3 regions of the Altererythrobacter epoxidivorans genome follow, and region 1 is predicted to be linked to each of the others. Evidence: predicted binding sites of a transcription regulator. Region 1 holds the regulator's gene; each other region holds the start of a gene.
What was found. The regulator LexA, encoded in region 1, represses DNA repair genes until DNA is damaged. The targets are predictions, from matches to a motif close to GTTCCNCNCTTGTTCT.
Positions count from the first base shown of each region.

Region 2: a site for LexA is predicted at 2,724-2,739, ahead of AMC99_RS04930 (putative DNA modification/repair radical SAM protein). Genes of this name have one in related genera too.
Region 3: a site for LexA is predicted at 1,553-1,568, ahead of AMC99_RS00140 (DUF7146 domain-containing protein). Genes of this name have one in related genera too.

Region 1 covers NZ_CP012669.1:1,175,140-1,182,930, forward strand. Annotated here, with positions in the region: gene AMC99_RS05960 (phosphodiester glycosidase family protein) at 1-523, shown strand, start outside; gene pip (prolyl aminopeptidase) at 520-1,482, shown strand; gene AMC99_RS05970 (anthranilate synthase component II) at 1,534-2,118, shown strand; gene trpD (anthranilate phosphoribosyltransferase) at 2,115-3,107, shown strand; gene trpC (indole-3-glycerol phosphate synthase TrpC) at 3,104-3,889, shown strand; gene moaC (cyclic pyranopterin monophosphate synthase MoaC) at 4,059-4,538, shown strand; gene AMC99_RS05990 (molybdopterin molybdotransferase MoeA) at 4,538-5,710, shown strand; gene lexA (transcriptional repressor LexA) at 5,811-6,500, shown strand; gene AMC99_RS06000 (ComEC/Rec2 family competence protein) at 6,524-7,791, opposite strand, start outside.
Region 2 covers NZ_CP012669.1:961,174-968,964, forward strand. Annotated here, with positions in the region: gene AMC99_RS04915 (hypothetical protein) at 60-743, shown strand; gene AMC99_RS04920 (Y-family DNA polymerase) at 694-2,241, shown strand; gene AMC99_RS04925 (PilZ domain-containing protein) at 2,306-2,623, shown strand; gene AMC99_RS04930 (putative DNA modification/repair radical SAM protein) at 2,742-3,986, shown strand; gene AMC99_RS04935 (UdgX family uracil-DNA binding protein) at 3,983-5,467, shown strand; gene AMC99_RS04940 (error-prone DNA polymerase) at 5,469-7,791, shown strand, end outside.
Region 3 covers NZ_CP012669.1:21,301-29,091, forward strand. Annotated here, with positions in the region: gene AMC99_RS00125 (DUF6961 family protein) at 134-328, opposite strand; gene AMC99_RS14185 (thermonuclease family protein) at 319-870, opposite strand; gene AMC99_RS00135 (lytic transglycosylase domain-containing protein) at 941-1,519, opposite strand; gene AMC99_RS00140 (DUF7146 domain-containing protein) at 1,757-2,572, shown strand; gene AMC99_RS00145 (strawberry notch family protein) at 2,648-6,895, shown strand; gene AMC99_RS00150 (ParB/RepB/Spo0J family partition protein) at 7,000-7,791, shown strand, end outside.

The DNA of each region.
Region 1 (7,791 bases):
TGTCGCCTTTGCGATGAATGCGGGCATGTATGATGGCGAAGGCAAGCCGATCGGTTACTACGTCGAGGAATCCAACCGCGCGAAGGAACTGAACCAAGCGGACGGGCCCGGCAATTTCCACATGAAGCCCAACGGCGTGTTCTACGGAACGGGCGGCAGCTGGCAGGTGAAAACTTCGGACGAGTTTTATCGCACCGTGGGCACCCGGCCGGAATTCGGCACGCAATCGGGACCGATGCTGGTCGTCGATGGCAAGCTGCATCCTGAAATCACCGACAACGGCCCGTCGAAGGCAATCCGCAATGGCGTGGGCGTGGACAAGGCTGGCCGGGCGCATTTCGTCATCTCGAACTCGCCTCTCAGCTTTGGCCAACTGGCACGCTATTTCCGAGACGAGTTGAAAACGCCCAATGCGCTATTCCTCGACGGGAACGTGTCGTCACTCTGGAATCCCGCCAGCGGAAGGCTCGACAAGGGCGTCCCGATCGGGCCGCTCATCGTCGTGACAAGGAAACAGCCATGATCACTTACGAACGCACGCTCTATCCCGAAATCGAGCCATACGAGACCGGTATGCTCGATGTCGGCGAAGGCCATTCGCTCTATTACGAGCGGGTCGGAACCCCCGGAGCAAAGCCTGCGGTCTTCCTTCACGGCGGCCCGGGCGGCGGGATGAGCCCGTCCCATCGCCGCCAGTGGAACCCTGAGCTTTACGACGTCCTCCTGTTCGACCAGCGCGGTTGCGGCAAATCACTGCCGTTCGCCGAAATCGAGCACAACGATACCTGGCGTATCGTCGAGGATATCGAGCGCCTGCGCGAAATGTGCGGGCACGAGGCATGGCAGGTGTTCGGCGGCAGTTGGGGCGCGACGCTATCGCTCGCCTATGCGGAGAAATACCCCGAGCGGACCACCGAGATCATCCTGCGCGGCGTATTCCTTGCGACCGAGCGCGAGAAAGGCTGGCTCTATCGCTATGGCGCGGGCGAGATCATGGCCGAACAGTGGGACCAGTTCTGCGGCCACATTCCGCAAGACGAACGCGGCGACCTCGTGAAAGCCTATCACGACCGCCTGACCAGCGATGATGAGGCAACCCGCCTTGCCGCAGCCCGCGAGTGGTCGATGTGGGAAGGTACGGTCTCGACCCTGCTGCCCAATGAAGATCTGCTGAGCGAATTTGCCGACCCGTCGAAGGCTGTACCGTTCGCGCGCATTTGCGCCCGCTTCTTCCTCAACGATTTCTATCTCGAGGAGGGCCAGCTGCTGCGCGATATCGATCGGGTCCGGGGCATTCCGATGATCATCGTCCAGGGTCGCCACGACATCTGCACGCCGCCTGTCTCGGCTTGGCAGGTGATGAAGGCCCTGCCCGATGCCGATCTCAGGATCGTGCACGATGCGGGCCATTCTGCAGGCGAACCGGGCATTATCGACGGGCTGGTCCGCGCGACGGACGAGTTTGCCAAGCGCGGTGGGTGAAACCAAAACTGTCTTGATTGCCGCGGGCCAAACCGCGATGGCGCACAGGCTATGATCCTCGTCATCGACAATTACGACAGTTTCACCTTCAACCTAGTCCATTACCTGATGGAACTGGGTGCAGAGGTCCGCGTCGAGCGCAACGATGCCCTTACCGCGACCGAGGCACTCGCTACCAATGCTGCCGGCTTCCTCATTTCGCCCGGCCCATGCACTCCCACGGAGGCGGGCATCAGCCTCGATCTCGTGGCAGCATGCGCCGATGCGGGCAAGCCGCTCCTCGGCGTGTGCCTTGGCCATCAATCGATCGGCCAGCATTTCGGCGGCAGGGTCGACCGCGGCGGGCTGATGCATGGCAAGACCTCCCCGATTACGCATGACGACAGCGGCGTTTTTGCAGGCATTCCCTCCCCCTTCACCGCGACCCGCTATCACAGCCTCGTGGTGCAAGATCAGCCGGAAGAGCTGATCGTCAATGCGACCTCCGACGATGGCTTCACAATGGGGTTCCGCCACCGCGAACTGCCGATCCACGGCGTGCAATTCCATCCGGAAAGCATCGCCACCGAACACGGCCATGCCCTGCTCGCAAACTTCCTCGACATGTGCGGGATGAACGAGAGGGTGCCGCAATGAAGACGCTCCCTCTCGCAGTACCGCATATGAGCGAGGCCGAGGCTGAAGAAGTCTTCGGCTGGATCCTCGACGGCGAAGCGAGTGAAGAGGAAATCGCCCGCTTCCTGCTCGCGATGACGGAGCGGAGTGAAACCGCCGATGAGATCGCAGGGGCTGCACGTGCCCTCAGGGCAAGATTGATCCCGGTCGACGCACCCGCAAATGCAATCGACTGCTGCGGGACCGGCGGCGACGGCCATCATACGCTGAACGTATCCACCGCCGTCAGCCTCGTCGTTGCAGCCTGCGGGATCCCGGTGGCGAAGCATGGCAACCGGGCTGCCTCTTCCAAGTCGGGTGCAGCCGACACGCTAGAGGCGCTCGGCCTCGACATGGAAGCAGCTGGTCGCACGGCGGAAAAGACGCTGGCGGAACTCGGCATCTGCTTCCTCTTTGCGAAGAACCACCACCCGGCGATGGGCCGCATCCAGCCTATCCGCCTCCGGATCGGGCGCCGTACCATCTTCAACCTGATGGGGCCGCTTTCCAATCCCGCGCGGGTGAAGCGGCAGCTGATCGGTATCGCCCGCCCTGCGTACGTGCCTATCTATGCAGAGGCTATGGCCAAACTCGGCACCGACCACACGATGATCGTATCGGGTGACGAGGGGCTGGACGAGCTGAGCCTCGCCGGCGGTAACGAGGTCGCAGTTGTCGAAGGCAATGATTTCGACATGCGGCGCATGGACGCGGAAATGGCGGGCCTGCCGCACGCACCGATCGAGGCGATCAGGGGCGGCGACGCGGTCCACAATGCTGCCGCGCTCAAGGCCCTGCTCGAAGGGACGCCCGGCCCATATCGCGATGCCGTCCTGTTCAATGCGGCGGCAACCTTGCGCGTTGCAGGCAAGACGGAAACGCTGGGCGACCTTGCCGCTATGGCTGGCGAGGCGATCGATAGCGGTGCGGCAAAGGGCCTGCTGGCCAACTGGATCGAGATGGCCCGATGAACAAGCTCGACGAGATTTGCGAGAACAAGCGCATCGAGGTCGCGCAGCGGCGGGCCGAAAGGTCGATCACCGCGCTCGATCACGAGGCAGCCGGACAGTCGGCTCCACGCGGCTTCGAAGCAGCATTGCGAGCGGCCAGTGCGGACGGTTTCGGCCTGATTGCGGAGATCAAGAAGGCATCGCCTTCGAAAGGCTTGATCCGCGCAGACTTCGACCCACCGGCTCACGCAGAGGCTTACGAGGCAGGCGGTGCGGCGTGTCTCTCCGTCCTGACCGATGCCCCCTATTTCCAGGGTCACGAAGATTACCTCGTCGCGGCGCGGAATGCATGCGCACTCCCCGTTCTGCGCAAGGATTTCATGGTCGAACCATGGCAAGTCGCAGAAGCCCGCAGCATCGGTGCAGACGCGATCCTCATCATCGTCGCTGCGCTGGAAGACAGCGCAATGCAGGAAATCGAGGCTGCTGCGCTGGAACGCGGGATGGACGTGCTCGTCGAGGTGCATGACGAGGCCGAAATGGAACGGGCATCGCGCCTGAAATCACGCCTGATCGGGGTCAACAACCGAGACCTCAAGACGTTCAGGACAGACCTTGCGACGACCGAACGGCTGGCGGGACTTGCGCCTGAAGGGACCTTGCTGGTGGGCGAAAGCGGGATCAACTCGCACCGGGATTGCCTGCGGCTGGCCAGCGCAGGCGTGCGAACCTTCCTTGTCGGGGAAAGCCTGATGCGCGAAGCTGATGTCGAGGCTGCAACTCGCAAGCTACTGCTCGGCTGACGCTATCCTACTGCCGCATTTTCTGGCAGGCACGGCGCATGTAGTCTTCGGGACATCCGGTTGAAATGCGCCAGGACAGCCTTGCGCCGACGCCCCAGTTTTCCTCTACATGGACTGTGTTCCATGTGTTCCATCCAGTAGGATTTGCAGCGGAAGAATGAGCAAGCGGATGAGCGATCTGACCCATCTCGGTGAAAGCGGCGAAGCGCGCATGGTCGATGTCGGTGCAAAGGCGGAAACGGTGCGCAAGGCTGTTGCAGGCGGTCGCATCACGATGAAGCCGGAAACGCTTGCGGCGATCAGGGCTGGCGATGCTCCCAAAGGCGACGTTCTCGGCACCGCGCGGATTGCCGGGATCATGGCAGCGAAGAAGACGGCCGACCTGATCCCGCTTTGCCATCCACTCGGGCTCGAATCTGTCGAAGTGCAATTCGATTTCGAGGATTGCGCGATCCGCGTAACCGCAACCGCCGCACTCACCGGGAAAACCGGGGTGGAAATGGAGGCAATGGTCGCCGCATCCACAGCCTTGCTCACCATTTACGATATGGCGAAGGCGCTTGAAAAAGGCATGGTCATCGAAGGGGTTCGTCTCCTGGAGAAGACCGGCGGCAAATCGGGTCACTGGCGGGCAGAAATCGCCGACTGATGGCTGCCTTGCTATCCCTCGAAGACGCACAGAGCCGTGTATTGGATCTCGTCGATCCGCGCCCTGTTATCACACTGCCGGTCGATCGATGTATCGGACGCTACCTCGCCGAAGACCTCAGGGCGAACCGCACCCAACCCCCGGCAGACCTCTCCGCAATGGATGGATACGCTTTAAACGGCGACGGACCGTGGCAACTGGTTGGCGAGAGCCGCGCAGGTCACCCGTTCGCAGAACCGGTCGGTGCCGGTGAATGCGTGCGGATCTCTACTGGCGCCAGCATGCCCGAAGGCGCGGACCGAGTTCTCATCCAGGAGAATGCAGAGGTCGAAGGAGGTCTGGTCAAATGCACGCATGACCATCCGGATAGGGGCAAGCACGTTCGCCGCCGCGGCTTCGACTTTGCCAAAGGCGACCTCGTGCTGAAGGCGGGCGTGCGGATCGGACCTGCACAGCTCGCACTCGCCATCGGCTCGGGCCATGCGAAGCTGCCGGTAATGCAGCCCCTGCGGGTCGGCGTACTCGACAGCGGTGACGAGCTGTCCGCAAATCCCGAAGATTGCGGACCCGATCAGATACCTGCATCGAATGGCGCGATGATCTCCGCGATGCTCGCAGAGCTGGGCTGCGAAATCGTCAGGATCGGCCCTGTCGGCGACGATCCGGATGCCCTGGCAGAAGCCCTCGCGACAGCCGACGGCCTCGACATGCTCGTAACTTCTGGCGGCGCATCTGTCGGCGATCACGATTTGATGCGTCCTGCCCTCGAAAACTGGGGCGCTCACATCGACTTCTGGAAAGTGGCCATCAAGCCTGGCAAGCCGTTGATGGTGGCGCGGAGAGAGAAGACCGTGATCTTCGGGCTTCCCGGCAATCCTGTTTCCAGCTTCGTCACCTGCCTCCTTTTCGTCATGCCATATGCGAGAGCCGCGATGGGCGCGGCCGCTCCGATGCCATTCAGAGCCGTAGCGAAATTGGGTTGCGATCTGGCGCCGACCGGATCGCGACGGGAATTCCTGCGCGGATATTGGGACGGGACAACGGTTGTCACCTCGGACTCGCAAGATTCATCCGCGCTTGCAACGCTTGCTGCGTCGAACTGCCTTATTGATCGTCCGGCTGAAAGCACGGCGCTTGCGACTGGTTCACGGGTGGAGTGCATCTTGCTCTAACAGCCTCGCAGCTTGACTTGGTGAAAACTGTTGCCTAATTGTTCCTTATTCGTTCACCTTATCGGTGCACGAGAACGGGCGACCAGAGGAGGTTTTCGCCATGCTGACGGCAAAGCAGCACGAATTGATCCGCTTCATCCAGCAACGGCTTGAAGATACGGGAATTTCGCCATCCTTCGAAGAAATGAAGGAGGCGCTCGATCTCAAGAGCAAGTCGGGTGTCCATCGCCTGATCAGCGCGCTCGAGGAACGCGGCTTTATTCGCCGGCTTCCCAATCGCGCCCGCGCACTTGAAGTCATCAAGCAGCCCGAAGATGCGACCCCTGCGGTCAAGCGTCCGGTTGCAGCCAATGATCCTGTCACAATGTCGCGTGCAGCTGCGGCTCGTACGCCCGAACCGGCCAACGATATCATCGATGTTCCGCTTCATGGCCGGATTGCAGCCGGTGCCCCGATCGAGGCGATCGAAGGCCAGTCATCGATGCCGGTGCCTGCCGCCCTGCTCGGCCCTGGCGAGCACTATGCGCTCGAAGTCTCTGGCGACTCGATGATCGAAGCGGGCATTTTCGATGGTGATTTCGCCCTCGTGCGCCGGACCGATTCCGTCCGTGACGGGGAAATCGTTGTCGCCCTGGTGCGGAACGAGGAAGCGACACTCAAGTATTTGCGCCGTGAGAACGGCAAGGTTCGGCTCGATCCGGCAAACGGAATGTACGATCCGCAGATTTACGATGCTCATGAAGTGGTTGTTCAGGGCAAGCTAGCCGGATTGCTCCGCCGCTATCACTGAAAATCCGGTTGATTGGCGAGCCGCTACTTCTCGGCGGCTTGCCACCAACCATGCTGCCCCTGCGCTGATGCCACTGTGGTGATCTCTCGCCCCTCAACGTCGATCGATAACCCGCCATTTTCCCTCAGATAGGCAGCGTCCGCTTTCAGCCAGAGCGGCCTGCAAGACGCCGGTAGCCAGCGATCTGCCACGACAATGTCGGAACGTTCGCAAGCGGCAGCGAGTGACCGCTCCTCTACCCTGACCCTGTTTCGCGCCATCAGCAACGACCACTTCCGTCCGTCGCGTTCGATATCAAGGACACAGAATTCGGGAGAACAATCGGCGCTTGGCCAAGTTTCGACCGGGACGGGCTCACTGCGGGTTCCCGCCAGTTCGATCATGTTGTCCCTTGCGTAATCCGATCTCGTATCGCGAAGGCTCAGCAATCTATTGTCCGGCATTGTGATGGCGACGTGTCGACCATCGCTTGATATGAGCAGGTCAGGGACAGGCGTGCGCGCCAGCATGATGCATCCGATGGCAATCGGAACAGCAGAGAGCAGCCGGAACCTGCCACTCCACAAGGCAAGCCAAAGCCCGCCTGCGATGAAGAAACCGAACGTCGCGTATGTCATTTGCGGCATCAGTTTAACCGCGCCCGGCTGTGCTGCTGTAGTGTGAGCGATCTTCAGGAGAAGGTCGAGGCTCTGCTCCACGATCCACCACGCGGGAGCGCCAAGCCCAACCACGTCCAATGCCAGTGCGAACGCGATCAATGGCATGGAAACAAAGGTTACGAGCGGGATAGCGATCACGTTGGCAAGCGCGCCGTAAACGCCCGCCCTGTGAAAATGGAACAGGACAATCGGCATCAGCGCGATCTCGATAACGAAGCCGGTTACTAACAGCATGAGTGTTCGCCGACCGAACCTTGCAAGCCAATTTTCATCCCTCGGCGAGAGAAACTCCCGCACGGGCCGCGAACCATGCAGTGCGATTATTGTTATGACGGCGGCGAAGCTCATCTGGAAACTCGGCCCGGCGATCGCCTCCGGCCACAACAGCAAAACCGTGAAGGCAGCTACCGCGACCAGTCTCAGCGACAGCGGCTCACGACCCAGCACCAGCGCTCCCAATACTAGCAAGGCGGCGACGCAGCTCCTGACAGTCGGCACTTCGGCTCCGGTCAGCAGGGTGTATCCAATCCCGGCGCCTGCTGCGACTGCGGCCGCAACGATCGGAAGCCGGGCGCGCAGGGCGATTGCCGGAAAGAGCGCGAGGAGCCTGATGGCGAGAAAATATGCACCGG
Region 2 (7,791 bases), 210 kb from region 1:
GTGGGATTGGTCCTGCGATTGCCTTTGGCAGTCGGCAGGCTGCGCGCTGGCGCCCGGGATTGGCGGGGGCTTCGCATAGCGAGGTGTTCGCGAGCGGTGACGAGGGATGCGGCGCGGCGCTGGCGCTGGCTCTTGCCCGCGATACCCTTGCCGCGGCTGCTACCAATCCCCTGAGCGAAACCGATGATCGCCGCATGGTGTTGTGGGTGCAGGATCGCGATGCGATCAAGCGGGGTGGGCGTCCTTACCTGCATGGTTTGCCGGCGGATCTTCGCCATCGCCTGATCCATGTCGAGGTCAAGAGCCCGGCCGATGCCCTGTTCGCGCTGGAAGAAGGTTTGCGGTGCCGGGACCTGGCTTTCGTACTGGGCGAAATCGCCGGAAATCCGCGTGCCCTCGATTTTACTTCCTCTCGCAGGCTCAGTCTTGCCGCGGAAAAGCACGGCGTCCCGCTGTGGTTGGTGCGGCTCGACGCACGGCCCGACCTGTCTTCCGCCAGACTGCGCTGGCAGGCGCGGTCCGCGGTTTCCCCGCCTGCGCGATGGAATGCGCATGCGCCGGGTATAGCTTCATGGCGGGCCGAACTGTTTCGCGCTCGCACCCATCCTCCAGGTACATGGACCTTGCGCGATGACGGCGGAAACCTCGTCGCTGCCGGATCACCTGCCTCCGAAACGTCCGGATCGCCGCATCATGGCGATCTGGTTCGCGCAGCTGGCGGTCGATCGCTGGCGGCTGTCTGACGCGCAGGGGGAAAAGGGCGGCACCGATGCCGAACCCTATGCCCTGATTACCGAAACTGCGCATGGCCCGCGGGTCGATGCTGCCAACCGCGCCGGTGCGGAAGCTGGCGCACGCCCGGGAATGATGCTCGCCGATGCGCGGACGCTTTGCCCCGAAATCAAGGTTGCCCCGTCCGATCCTGCTGGCGATCTCGCCTTCCTGGAAAAGCTGGCCCTGTGGTCGCGCCGGTGGGGCCCATGGAGCGCACTCGATCCACCCGACGGACTGATCGTCGACGTGACTGCAGTCGCGCATCTTTTCGGCGGGGAACGCCGGTTGCTGGCCGATGCCCGCAAGGCCTTTGCCGAACGCGATCTCGATGTGCGGCTCGCCATAGCGCCTACTGCCGGTGCGGCATGGGCTCTCGCCCATTACGGGCGGCGGACTGCGGATGGCGGCAGCATCTTGCCCGGTGGGCAGGACATGGCGGCGCAGCTTTCGGACCTTCCTGTCGCTGCGCTGAGGCTGGATGGCGATGTGCTGACGGTGTTGCGGCGCCTCGGGCTGAAGAAGCTCGGTGACCTGGCGGGGGTCGGGCGCGATGCCTTGCAGCGGCGGTTCCGCAATCGCAAGTCGCCGACTGCCAATCCGCTGCTGAGGCTTGACCAGATCCTTGGCCGCCTGCCCGAACCGCTGTTGCCGGTCGTTCCGCAGCAGGTGCCGCTGGTCCAGCGGCGGCTGATGGAGCCTATTCGCCACCGCGACCTGCTCGACCAGGTATTGCACGATCTGGCGCACGACATGGCGCGCGAACTCGAAGGTATGGGCAAGGGCGCGCGAAGGCTCGAACTGGGACTTTGGCGGGTCGATGGCGAGGTGCTCATCCGTGCGCTCGAGCTTTCTGCCGCAACACGCGATCCTGCCCATATAAAGCGCCTGTTTGCCGTCAAGCTGGACGATATAGACGCCGGGTTCGGCATCGAGACCGTGCGCCTGCGGGCAAGCTGGGCCGAACCGCTGGCGTTGGAACAGGGTGAGATCGAGGCATCGGCCGAAAACCATGGCACTTCGCTCAATGCCTTTATCGACCGGCTGACTGTCAGGCTCGGGCAGAATGCGGTTTGCCGACCCGTTCCCCATGCCAGCCACTTGCCCGAAAGATCTCAACGATGGCAGCCGCCGCTCGAACCGGAGCCTGCCAGTCAAGGTGAATTGGCCTTTAACTTTCGGCCGCTCAAATTGCTCGATCGGGCAGAGCCGATTGCGGTGCTTTACGCCACGCCCGATGGTTATCCGCGTTCTTTCCAGTGGCGGGGGGCTGTCCACGAAGTGGTGCGGGTCGAAGGCCCGGAACGGCTCGCGCCCGAGTGGTGGCGGGAAAAATCCTCTGCCAGATTAAGGGATTACTATCGCATCGAGGATCGCGAAGGGCGGCGTTACTGGCTCTATCGCAATGGAATTATCGGCGATGGCCGGGGCGGTATGCCTGCCTGGTTCATGCACGGTTTCTTTGGTTAACAGGTCTTACATTAAGCTAATCGAAGGCATTTGGATCAAGCACTCTTTCAAGTTTTGATGCCAAATGAACATTATGAACGGCGCAGAAGTCATACGCGATTCCGACAGGCGAAACCTTGGCATACTGGTCGAAGGGCGGATGCGTTCGCGCAGCGTCTGCTTCGACCTGATCGACGTGTCGCAGGGCGGGTGCAAGATCCGCGGCAAACTGGGCTTCGCCACTGAAGGCGAAACGATCAGCCTCAAGATCAACGGGGTCCGCGCCCCGCTTGGCAAGATCGTATGGGTAGAAGACAACTTTGCTGGTGTGGCGTTCGAGGGGCGCATGCACGAGGCTGTGCTGGATCACCTCCAGAAAGAACTTCTCGCTCGCAACAGCTGACGAGTTCCCGGCCCTCCGGGACAGTTCCGACTTATACCTCTTACAGAATCCGCCATGCACAGCCGCCTGTGCATCATTTGATATTGGCGGGATGTCTGTAAGAACATATAAGGAACAAATGGCAACCCGAACGACCCTCGAAAAACTTCAGATACTGGCTGACGCGGCCAAATACGACGCTTCTTGCGCATCGTCCGGGACGGCGAAAAAGAACTCGCTGGGCGGCAAGGGGATCGGCTCGACCGAAGGGATGGGCATCTGCCATGCCTATGCTCCCGACGGCCGATGCATCTCGCTACTCAAGATCCTGCTGACCAATCACTGCGTCTTCGACTGCCACTATTGCGTCAACCGCAAGAGCTCGAATGTGGAGCGTGCACGCTTCACCCCGCAAGAGGTCGCGGACCTCACCATCGCCTTCTACAAGCGCAATTACATCGAAGGATTGTTCCTTTCCTCGGGCATCGTGAAAAGCTCCAACCATACGATGGAGCAGCTGGTGGAAACTGCGCGTATCCTGCGGGAAGAACACGATTTTCGCGGATACATCCATCTCAAGACGATCCCTGAAGCCGACCCCGAACTGGTCCACCAGGCGGGGCTCTATGCCGACCGTGTCTCGATCAATGTCGAACTGCCGACCGACAGCGGGCTGACCCGTCTCGCACCCGACAAGAATGCGCGCCAGATCGAAGGCGCGATGGGCAGGGTCAAGAGTGACATAGTGGAGCTCAAGGATGCCAGAAAGCGGTTCAAGCATGCCCCGCGCTTTGCCCCGGCGGGCCAGTCGACACAGATGATCGTGGGGGCCGATGCCGCCACCGATTCCGACATCGTCGGCAAGGCGAGCGGCCTCTACAAGAGCTTCGGCTTGCGGCGGGTCTATTACAGCGCCTTCTCCCCGATCCCCGATGCGAGCGCGGTGCTGCCGTTGAAGCGGCCGCCGCTGATCCGCGAGCACCGGCTCTACCAGTCCGACTGGCTGATGCGTTTCTACGGGTTCAAGCCAGGTGAAATCGTGCAGGCGGCGGGGGCGGACGGCAATCTGCCGCTCGACATCGATCCCAAGCTGGCCTGGGCGCTGAAATTTCGCGAAACCTTCCCGGTCGACGTCAACCGTGCGGCAAAGGAGCAATTGTTGCGGGTGCCGGGGCTCGGCACGACGGCGGTAAAGCGTATCCTGATCGCGCGTCGGCACCGGACCCTCAGGCTCGACGACGTGGCCAAGCTGACGCAGTCGATCGCCAAGGTTCGGCCCTTCATCGTGACTTGCGACTGGCGCCCGACCTTCCTTACCGACCGCGCCGATTTGAGGAGCATGCTCGCACCCAAGGCAGAGCAGCTGGAACTGTTCGCGGCATGACCTCGCTCAATTCTTTCGTCCGGAACGTCGCGCTCGGATCTCACTACGTCGTTCACCTGCCGACGAGCGACGATTTCGATTTCTGGCGCGAGCGTGCGCGCGGCCTGGTCCAGTGCGATGTCCCGCCCGATCGCGTGTCATGGGTCGAGCCCGGCGGGACGTCGGACCTGTTCGCGCATGAAGGGCCTGCGCGCGGTGAAAAGCGACTGCCGGTGCCGGAAAACGCCAACCGTCCGGTGCGGGCGAGCAAGCGCTTCGTGAGCATTGCAAGGAATGCGGCGCTTCATTCCGATCCGCAGCGTTTCGCCTTGCTCTATTCCCTGCTGTGGCGGCTGCAGTCCCAGCACCGGCTGATGGAAGACAGCGCTGATCCCGAGGTGCGCCGTGCGGAGGAACTGGCGAAGGCGGTGCGCCGCGACAGTCACAAGATGCATGCCTTCGTCCGCTTTCGCCTGGTGGAAGGCGAACCGGGCGAGGAGGGCACGCGCGGAGGCGAAAACGACCATTACGTCGCCTGGTTCGAGCCCGATCATCACATCGTGCGCGCCAATGCCGGTTTCTTCATGCGCCGTTTCGCCAACATGCGCTGGTCGATCCTGACGCCGCGAGGCTGCCTGCACTGGGATGGCGAGGTGATGCGCGAGGGGCCGTCGGCGCAGCGATCCGACGCACCTTCCGGCGATCCCACGGAAGAGTTGTGGCGCACCTATTACGCCTCGATCTTCAATCCGGCACGGTTGAAGGTCGGCGCGATGCTGAAGGAAATGCCGCGCAAATACTGGAAGAACATGCCCGAGGCGGCGCTGATCCCCGACCTGATCGCAAATGCGCAAAAGCGGGAAAGCACCATGGTGGCGAGCGGTTCGCTGGAGTTCGAGGATCGTCCCGAAACGCTGGAAGCCATCGACGAGGCGATCCATCGCTGCCGTAATTGTCCCATCGGCTCGCTTAACAACCATGCGGTGATGGGCGAGGGGCCACACGATGCGCGTTTCATGATCGTCGGCGAACAGCCGGGCGACCAGGAGGACTTGCAGGGGCGGCCATTCGTCGGTCCGGCAGGACAATTGCTCGACGTGCATCTGGGCATGGCCGGGATCGACCGCCGCCGTGCCTATGTCACCAATGCGGTCAAGCATTTCAAATTTTCGATGCGCGGCAAGCTCCGGCTGCACCAGAACCCCGGCGCAAAGGAAATCGACACCTGTCGCTGGTGGCTGGAGGCAGAGCGCCAGATCGTGCAACCCCGGCTGGTGCTGGCAATGGGCGCATCGGCTGCGCGCGGGTTGCTGGGCAAGACAGTGAGCATTTCCAAGGCTCGTGGCGCGCCGATCCAGCTCGAGGATGGCAGCGAATTGTGGGTCACGGCGCACCCGTCCTACTTGCTGAGGCTGGAGGGGGATGCACGCCAAGAGCAGGAGCGGTTGTTCGCGGCCGATCTTGCGGCGGTAAAGGCCCGGCTCGCGCAGCTAGAGGCATGACATGCCCGAGGCGCCGCTCACCCCCGACAAACGCACGCTGGACATCGATCCGGACCTGATCGACGCGCCTGATCGGGCACCCTTCGTCGAACTCGGCCTTGCTTCCTGTTTCAGCTTCCTGAGAGGGGCGTCCGATGCCGTCGACCTGGTGATGACGGCGCGCACGCTCGGCTACGACGCCATCGGTATTGCCGATGCCAATTCCATGGCCGGTGTGGTGCGCGTGCATACGGAAGCGAGCACTCTCAAGCTCAGGCCCGTGATCGGCTGCCGCATCGAAACGGTCGAGGGGCTGGCCTTTCTCGCCTATCCCAAGAACCGGGCGGCCTATGGGCATTTATGCCGGTTGATCTCCACCGGGCGGATGCAGACCCTCGATGGCGAATGGCAGGAAAAGGGCGAATGCCACATCTCCTTGCCCATGCTGGCCGAACACAGCGAGGATGTGCAGCTGATCCTCGTCCCTCCGGAAAACCTGGAAACGCGCATCACCGTGCCTGCCTGGGCCGGCAATGTCGTTGCCCTGGATGGAAGCGACCTTGCGGACGAAGTCACCGGCGATTTCTCAGAATTCCTGCCGCATCTCGCTGCAGGATTGCCTTCGCTACGCCATGTCGCCGCCAGTTACCTTTATCGCGGCAATGACCAGGCGCGGATCGCCCGGCTCGATGCCCTGGCCCGGGCCAATGGCCTGGCCTTGCTGGCGACCAACGATGTCCAGTATCACGCGCCCCAGCGCCGGCCGCTCCATGACGTGATGACGGCGATCCGGCACAAGACTACCGTTGCGGCAGCCGGGCATCTGCTGAATCCCAACGGCGAGCGGTACCTCAAGTCGCCCGAAGAAATGCAATATCTCTTCGCCCGCTGGCCGCATGCGATTGCCGCTGCCCGCGAGGTTGCCGATGCCTGCAATTTCAGCCTTGCCGAGCTGCGTTATGAATATCCGGAGGAGATTTATCCTGACGGCATGACGCCGCAGGAATATCTCGAATGCGAAACATGGAAGGGGGCGGAGCGCCGCTATCCCGAAGGTTTGCCCGAAAGCGTCCGTGCGACGCTGAAACGCGAGCTTGCGCTTATCGGCAAGCTGGAACTGGCCCGCTATTTCCTGACCATCAAGGACATCGTCGATTTCGCGCGGGGCGTGGATCCGCCGATCCTGTGCCAGGGGCGCGGCAGCGCGGCGAATTCGGCGGTCTGCTATTGCCTCGAGATCACTTCGGTCGACCCGGCAAAGCACCAGCTGCTGTTCGACCGCTTCATTTCGGAGGAGCGCCGCGAACCGCCCGATATCGACGTCGATTTCGAGCACGAACGGCGCGAGGAGGTGATCCAGTACATCTATCGCCGCTATGGCCGGCAGCGGGCAGGATTATGCGCGACGGTGATTCATTACCGCCCGCGCATGGCGATCCGCGAGGTGGGCAAGGCGATGGGCCTGTCGGAGGATGTCACCAGCGCGCTTGCCCGCACCGTATGGGGCGGGTGGGGCCGGGAGATCGGTGAAAAGCATGTCGGCGAAACCGGCATGGACGTGACAGACCCGCATCTTCGCCGCGTGCTCGCGCTGACACGCGAGATGATCGGCATGCCGCGCCATCTCAGCCAGCATGTCGGCGGTTTCATCCTGACCGAGGGCGCGCTGACCGAGACGGTCCCGATCGGCAATGGTGCCATGCCCGAACGCAGTTTTATCGAGTGGGACAAGGACGACATCGAAGCGCTCGGCATCCTCAAGGTCGATGTGCTGGCACTGGGGATGCTAACCTGCATCAAGAAGTGCCTCGACCTGCTGGAGGATCATCACGACCGGCGGCTGACGCTGGCGACTGTCCCGCGCGAGGATCCCGAAACCTACGACATGCTGCGCAAGGGGGACTCGCTGGGCGTATTCCAGGTAGAGAGCCGCGCGCAGATGAACATGCTGCCGCGCCTTAGGCCGCGAGAGTTCTACGATCTCGTGATCCAGGTGGCGATCGTTCGCCCGGGGCCGATCCAGGGCGACATGGTGCATCCCTATCTCAAGCGGCGACGCGGCGCGGAAAAGGTCGAGATTCCCGCACCTTCGCCCGAACATGGCCCGCCGGACGAATTGTCGAGCATACTGGAACGTACGCTGGGCGTGCCGATCTTCCAGGAACAGGCGATGAAGATCGCACTTGATGCGGCCAGGTTCAGTTCGAAGGAGGCGAACCGCCTGCGCAAGGCGATGGCGACATTCCGCAGCCGCGGAATGGTCGACGAACTACAGGACATGATGGTCGAACGCATGGTGACGCGCGGTTACGACCGCGACTTTGCCCAGCGCTGTTTCAACCAGA
Region 3 (7,791 bases), 1.2 Mb from region 1:
GGAGATCGAATTTCTTCTCAGCCAATGCAGGATTGAAGGCTCAGGATCAGCCCTATCAGGGACACTGACGCCAGCACGGCGAACTCAATTCTGATGCCCCAGATCCGAAGCCAATTCCGCATCGTGCCGAGCCTCAGTTCGTAGAGCTTTGGCAGCTAAGTTGATCGAAGCGTTCAGCAACAGTCTTCCACGTTGCTATGCCTGCCTCGTCCCCTTCGTTGGATAGCCGCTGGATTTGCTGCGCGATATAAGCGGTTCCCTCTTCGCCATGGTTCTTTTCGACCCAGAGTGCGACGGCCCACAATTCCTGATCGCGGTTCAGCACCATGGCTCACGTCTCCCGGTCCATGTCCGCGCCAGCCCTTCGCTGACCAGCTGATCGCCAAGCGAGCGGCCGCCGCGCGTTACAACCCGCAATTTGCGACCGTACTGATCCTCATCTCTGCTCCCGATAGTCGTCAGTTCAAAGGGCCCGTCATTGAGCAATTCGACAAGGCGGTACGTCGCACGCATGCCGAGTTGGTACTCATAGTCGCAGCGAGGCTCGCTGATCTCGGGAGTGTCGATGTCGGCAATCCGGATCTTCACGCCATTAAGCCAGAAAGTATCTCCATCCACGACGCATGTGCGCCGGATCGATCCGCAGACGTCGAATTGCGGGGAGCTCGCTTGCTGGAATAGAGTTTGAGGCTGCTGATCATCGTTAGCAAGGCTGGCGTCATGGACTGGCCAGTTGAGTGCCAGCATCCCTCCAGCAAATACGATCGCGAATGCTCCCAAACCCAACGCGATCTCCTTTCTGAGCTTCCGGCGCTTCTGTACCTTCAACGCCTTGCGAAAGTCGAACGGCTCACCGGGGGTCTCACTCACTGGCGTTGTCCGTCTTCATTCCGGCACATGATTTCAGACAATAGCCGGAAATCAGGTAGTTTCGTCAATTTTACGTACCAATTGCTTGCCAACGTCCCAACACAGACCGGACATATTGCGGCGTTTCACCATTCTTGGGAATGCCGCGTGATCGGGAGACGGCACCCGGGCCAGCATTGTAAGCAGCCAAGGCCAGGTGGACTGCGTCGAACCGGTCTAACATCTCGCGAAGGTACCTGGCGCCACCGTCGATCGATGCAAGAGGGTCATGACGGTTCCGGACGCCCAGTTCTCTCGCCGTGGCCGGCATAAGCTGAGCCAGCCCGGCAGCACCGGCTGGACTAACAGCCATCGGATTGAAGCGGGACTCAGCCCAGATAAGAGCACGAAGCAGGTTGGTCGGAAGCCCGTAACGGCGTTCAGCCTCGGCTATCGCCGCCATATACAGGCCCTCCCGGTAGGATACGATTGCTGGCCCGGCTTGGTAGATTGCAGGAAGATATTCCCTTGCCGGCTGCTGGTCCGTCTCCGGTGGAACGATCGCGTGCTCGAACAAGGTGAAATCCTGGGCGCGGACTTGCTGGGAGGAGGTCGCGATCATTCCCAGACAGGCGACCGCTATCGCGGTCCGACGATTGAGGCGGGTCATCTCGAGTGGTGCTCCATTGATTCGAATCGAGATAGAACATAAGTAGAACATATGCCTGTAGGAAAGCAGCGAATGCCTGCCTTCGGGAGAGGAGAGGAACGCTGATGAGGGGGCCACTTTGCTTGCTGAGGAGCTCGCATGTCCCTGTCTGTCCAAGCTCATCCCAACCGGTCGCTTGCCGAGACCGCCCGTCGCATTTGTGAATCGCGAGGGGGCAAATGGTCCGGCACTAAGGGCATGGCCTGTTGCCCCGCGCATGATGACCGCACGCCGTCACTCGGTGTGTCGCTCGGTCGACAGGCCATCCTCTTCCACTGTTTCGCGGGATGCGATCAGCAGAGCGTGCTGGCTGCTTTGGCGCGTGAAGGTTTCGAGGCACCGGCGCTCTTTTCAGCTTCTGCGACCCCCAACGAACCCGAATCGACCAGCACCCGCAAACCCTCGGCGGTAGCGTTAAGGATCTGGCGCGATGCACAGCCACTGCGTGCCAGTCCGGCAAAGGCATATCTTGAAAGCCGCGGCATCCTCGCCGCATCTCCGGCGCTCCGCTTCCATCCACGAACGCCGCTTGGCCCGAAAGGACGGGCCCGCTTTCTGCCCGCCATGATCGCGGCAGTCAGCCTCGACGATGGCCCGATCGCCATCCACCGCACGTTCCTGTCTACCAAGGCCTCAGGCAAGGCCGCTTTCGACAAACCTAAGCGCGCACTCGGCACGCCCGGGCAAGCTGCTGTCCGCCTCTTCGCTCCGGCCTCCGGAAAGCTCGGCCTCGCCGAGGGTATCGAGAGCGCGATGTCGGCCTATGCCCTCACCGGCATCCCCGTCTGGGCTACCCTGGGTAATGAGCGCTTCGGTCTCGTCAGCGTGCCTGAGAGCGTGACCGAGCTTCACCTCTTCGTCGATCACGATGCTGGCGGCGAGCTGGCCGCGTCGCGTGGCCTGGCCGCTTATGCCCGCGATGGGCGGACGATCCACGTTCGCAAACCACACTCACGCGACACCGACTGGAACGATGAACTTACAGCATGGCTGCGCCGCAAAGCGGCGCGGTAGAGGAGAGAGAGCTTCTCGAATTCCTGATCCGGCAGAGGGCGTGTCCCGATGCCCTCATCAGGAGGACGAATCGCCATGTTTCAATCAGACCTGTTTCCCGCCGGCGAGCAACAGTCGTCAGTGCCATTGGCTTACGCCGTCGGCGCCAGGATTGCCGCGCTTCTCGCTTCGGGACGTCACCTTTCCCGCGCCGATATCGCCGGCCTGTTCGCCGAGGAAACCGGCGTCATGGACTGGGGAAGCGCCTGGACCATCGATGACTACAACAACGCGGTCGAGATCGGCGCACTGCTCTGGCTGCGAGAGTCCTCACGGATCGATCTGGCGACGAACGTGCACGAAGCCGAAGCGCGGTTCGACTGGCTCAAAGCAGCCTTACCGCCCCGGCATGTTCGCAGCGAGGCACAGGTCGAGCTCCAGCAGTTCTCGACCCCGCCAATGCTGGCCTGGCTGATGGCAGGGGCCGCAGCTATCTCTGCGCACGACACGCTGCTCGAACCGTCCGCCGGCAATGGTGCGCTTGCCCTATGGGGCAGCGTCCGGAAGGCCTCGCTGCTCCTCAACGAGATCGATCCGGCAAGACGAGACAGCCTAGGCCACATCTTCGCTGCGGCCCCGATCACCGCGCATGACGGGGAACTGATCGCCGACCTGCTTCGCGGCCCTGTTCCGTCGGCCGTGCTGATGAACCCGCCATTCGCCCGCAGCCAGGAACGCGGCAAGGATGGTGAGACGGCGCAGCGCCACCTGCGCAGTGCAATCCGGGCGTCAGCCGCTGGGGCGAGGATAGTCGCGATCATGCCCGAAGGCTTCGACGCTTCAACCTTCGCCAAGGAACAGGACGAAGCATCGCTCCTGCTCAATGTCCGCTTGCAGCAGATGTTTCGTCGGACAGGGACGGGGATCGCCGTTCGTCTGGTTGTGTTCGATAAGACGCCGACTGCGTCCTCGCCTGCGATCACCGAAGATACTGCCGACCTCATCTCGCTCCACGAGCTTATCACTGCGCTTCCGCCACGCGTACAGACCTCCGCCAACATCCATCGCCTGCCGCTCGGCAAGCCAGTGCGCCTCGTTTGCAAGACTTCGACCCAAAGCGCGCTGGTTCGGCCGGTGGCGCCGTTCGCCGCGACACCAGCAGCCACGGCGAATGCGATCGACCTTGCCTATTCGGTCCTCGCCGACACCGCGCCTGTGCCCGAACAGGCAGGCATCTACCTGCCTTACCGGCCCAGCCGCATCGCCTTCGAAGATGCGCCGGTCCATCCCACCCCGCTCGTGGAATCGGTCGCCATGGGTTCGGTCGCGGCACCGCAGCCCGATGTTTGCCCGCGTCTCCCCGCAAATTGGCAGGCCAATGGCCTCTTGTCCGAAGCGCAATGCGAGACACTGGTCTACGCTGCCCAGGCATTCGCACACGACCTCCCGGGTCAATTCAAGGTCAGCCAGGAAGGCACCTCGCTTGAGCTTGCCAACGACGGCCACGCCTACCGCCAAGGCTTCTTCCTCGGCGACGGGACAGGAGCTGGAAAGGGACGACAGATCGCCGCGGTCATCATGGACCGCTGGCTCGCCGGCGAGCGTCGCCATATCTGGATCACCAAGAACGAGGCGCTGCTCGAAGATGCACGCCGCGACTGGGAAGCACTTGGTGGGCTGCCGCTCGACATCCAGCCGCTCTCCCGCTGGAAACTTGGCCACCCTGCAACGATGTCCGAAGGCATTCTCTTCGTCACCTATCCGACGCTGCGCTCGGGCCGCGCCGAGGATACGCGGCTCGACCAGATCCTTGCCTGGGCGGGCGAGGATTTCGATGGCGTGATCGCTTTCGACGAAGCCCACGCCATGGCCAATGCGCTCGGGGGCTCTTCAATCCGCGGCAAGGTCAAGGGCTCCGAACAAGGGATGGCGGGCCTCAGGCTGCAGAACCATCTCCCGCGCGCCCGCGTGCTCTACGCGTCTGCCACTGGCGCTTCGGATATCGCCAACCTCGGTTACACCTCCCGGCTCGGCCTGTGGGGACCCGAGACCGCTTTTCCGACCCACGAGGCGTTCATGACCGAGATCCGCGCTGGCGGCGTCGCGGCGATGGAGCTCGTCGCCCGCGACCTCAAGGCCCAGGGCCTCTACCTTGCCCGTGCGCTGTCCTTCGCCGGGGTCGAGTACGAAATCCTCGAACACAGCCTGACCGAAGCGCAGGTACGGATCTACGATGCCTATGCCGAGGCCTGGGCAATCATTCACCGCAATCTCGAAGCGGCGCTCGAAGCAACCCGCGTGGTCGACGAGGACAGCGGCGATACGCTCAATCGCAACGCTAAGGCGGCAGCGTTGTCGATCTTCGAAGGCACCAAGCAGCGCTTCTTTGCCCAGCTCCTGCTTTCGATGAAACTGCCGAGCCTGATCCCCGCGATGGAAGCGGCGCTTGGCGAAGAGCATTCGGTTGTCGTGCAGCTGGTCTCGACCGCCGAGGCCATGCTCGACCGGCGCCTTGCCGACCTGTCCGACGAAGAACGCGAAGCGCTCGATATCGATCTGTCCCCGCGTGAATATGTCATCGACTACCTTTCGAAGAGCTTCCCGGTGCGCCTGATGCAGGTCTTCGCCGACGACGACGGCAATCTCCGCTCCGAGGCAATGAGCGACGAGGAGGGCAATCCCGTCTTCTGTCCGCGCGCCGTGGCCGCGCGCGATGCGCTGATCGAACAGCTTTGCGCGCTGCCGCCCATCGCAACAGCACTCGATGCGGTTATCGAGCATTTCGGAACCGAGGCTGTGGCCGAGGTCACGGGCCGGACCCGAAGGCTGGTATCGGGCCGCGATGGCCAGCAGCGCCTCGAACGGCGAAGCCCCAGTGCCAATGTTGCCGAAGCGCAAAGCTTTATGGAAGGGACCAAGCGCATCCTGGTCTTCTCGGATGCAGGTGGCACGGGACGTTCCTACCATGCCGACCTTGGCTGCCGAAACCAGCAGCGCCGGGTTCATTTCCTGCTCGAGCCGGGCTGGCGCGCCGACAACGCTATCCAGGGTCTTGGACGTACCAACCGCACCAACCAGGCCTCGGCCCCGCTCTTCCGGCCGGTAACCACCGACGTGAAGGGCGAACGCCGCTTCATCTCGACCATTGCGCGAAGGCTCGAGGCATTAGGCGCGCTGACGCGCGGCCAGCGCCAGACCGGCGGGCAGAACCTGTTCGACCCGGCCGACAATCTCGAAAGCGATTACGCGCGCGACGCGCTCAGCCGCTGGTTCCAGCTGCTCTATGACGGCAAGCTCGAGGCCACGAGCTTCAGTAACTTTGTCGAGCGCACCGGCCTCCGGCTCGAAAACCCCGATGGCGGGCTGACCGACAATCTCCCCACGATCCAGCGCTGGCTCAACCGCATCCTCGCCCTGCCGATCGCGCTCCAGAACGGAATCTTCGACGAATATCTCGGGTTGGTAGAGGCGCGGATCGAAGCCGCACGCGAAGCCGGAACGCTCGACCAGGGACTGGAAACCGTCAGGGTCGATCGCTTCACGGTCCTTGCCGACGAACTTCTCCGCACCGACCCCGTGACCGGAGCCGAGACCCGCCTCGTCTCGCTCGAAGTAACGAGGCACCTTCGGCCTCTACGCTTGCAGCGCCTCGTACGCATGCACGAGATCGGCGGCCCGCGCGCGATCCCGATGCGAAATGCGCGCTCGGGCAAGGTCGCACTGTCGGTTCCGGCCCGACGGCTCATCGCCGACGACGGCGCCGTGATCGAACGTCGGCGCCTGCTGCGCCCGCTCAAGTCTGCAAACTGCACGCTTGAGGCACTCGCTGAAAGCCATTGGGAAGAAATTGGCGTCACCGCATTCACGAGGGCCTGGCGTGCCGAGGAAGAGGAAGCGGCCAAGTCACCGGTGACCGAGCGCGTCCATCTTGCTACCGGCCTATTGCTCCCGGTCTGGAAGCGCCTGCCCGGCGATCATGTTCGGGTCACCCGGCTCTTTGCCGAGGACGGCCAGTCGATCATTGGGCGTGAAGTGCTCGATATCGATCTCGCCGCAATCGCCGAGACCTTTGGTCTTTCCGGATTTACCGGACCGGCGCCTGAGCAGATCGGCAACCTCGTCATCGCCAGCGGCAAGCCGCTGGGCCTCGCAAGCCACGATGCCTTGACCGTCAAGCGATCGCTGGTCGGCGGCGAACAGCGGCTTGAACTGACCGGGTTCTCGCCCGATCGGCTCGACTGGTACAAGGGCAAAGGCTGCTTCACCGAGATCATCCGCTACCGCACGCGCCTGTTCGTCCCGGTGTCGAATGCCTCGTCGGTTCTCCCCGCGCTTGCCGCCTGATCCCTCGGGCAGACCCCAGTCTCAGAATGAGAGTGGAGGGAGCCCTTTGGGCTTGTGGGCCTCGTGATCCTCACCTGCGCCTTCATTCCATCAGGAGAACACCCATGATCCAGTCGATTCCCTTGAAGAAGCTCGTCCCGAGCCCGCGCAACGTTCGCAAGTCGAGCGACGTGCTGGCCGACCTTCAACTGCGGGCAGACATCGCCGCGCGCGGCCTGCTGCAGAACCTCGTCGTGCGCAAAGGAAAGCGCGGCAAGTTCGAGGTCGAGGCCGGCGGTCGCCGGCTCGCTGCACTGCAGGCGCTGGCCGAAGATGGCGCCTTGCCCGAGAACCACGAGGTCACCTGCCTCGTCATCGAAGGCGAAGAAAGCGAAGTGCGCGAAGCCAGCCTTGCCGAAAACTTCCAGCGTCTGGCGATGAACCCGGCCGACGAGGCGCAGGCCTTTGCTTCCATCATCGAGGCGGGGGCTACCCCCGAAGACGTGGCGCGCCGCTTCGGCCTCACCGTCCGCTTCGTCGAAGGACGCCTGCGTTTGGCAAGTCTCGCACCCTGCGTCTTCGAAGCACTCGCCGAAGGCACGATCACGCTCGACATGGCCAAGGCCTACGGCGCGATCTCCGACGTGGAGTGGCAGGCGCATGTCTATGCCGAGTTGCAGGATGCCTGGTATCAGATCACGCCTGATACGATCCGCCGCATGGTGCTTGATGCCACGGTGCGCGGTTCCGATCCGCGAGCGGTTCTCGTCGGACGCGATGCCTACCTCGCCGCAGGTGGGCGGATCGAACGCGAACTGTTCGACGACGATGCCAGCGAGAGCTGGATCGATGTCGCGCTGCTCGAAGACCTCGCGCACAAAGCCATGGAAGAAGCAGCAGAAAAGGCCGCGCTCGAA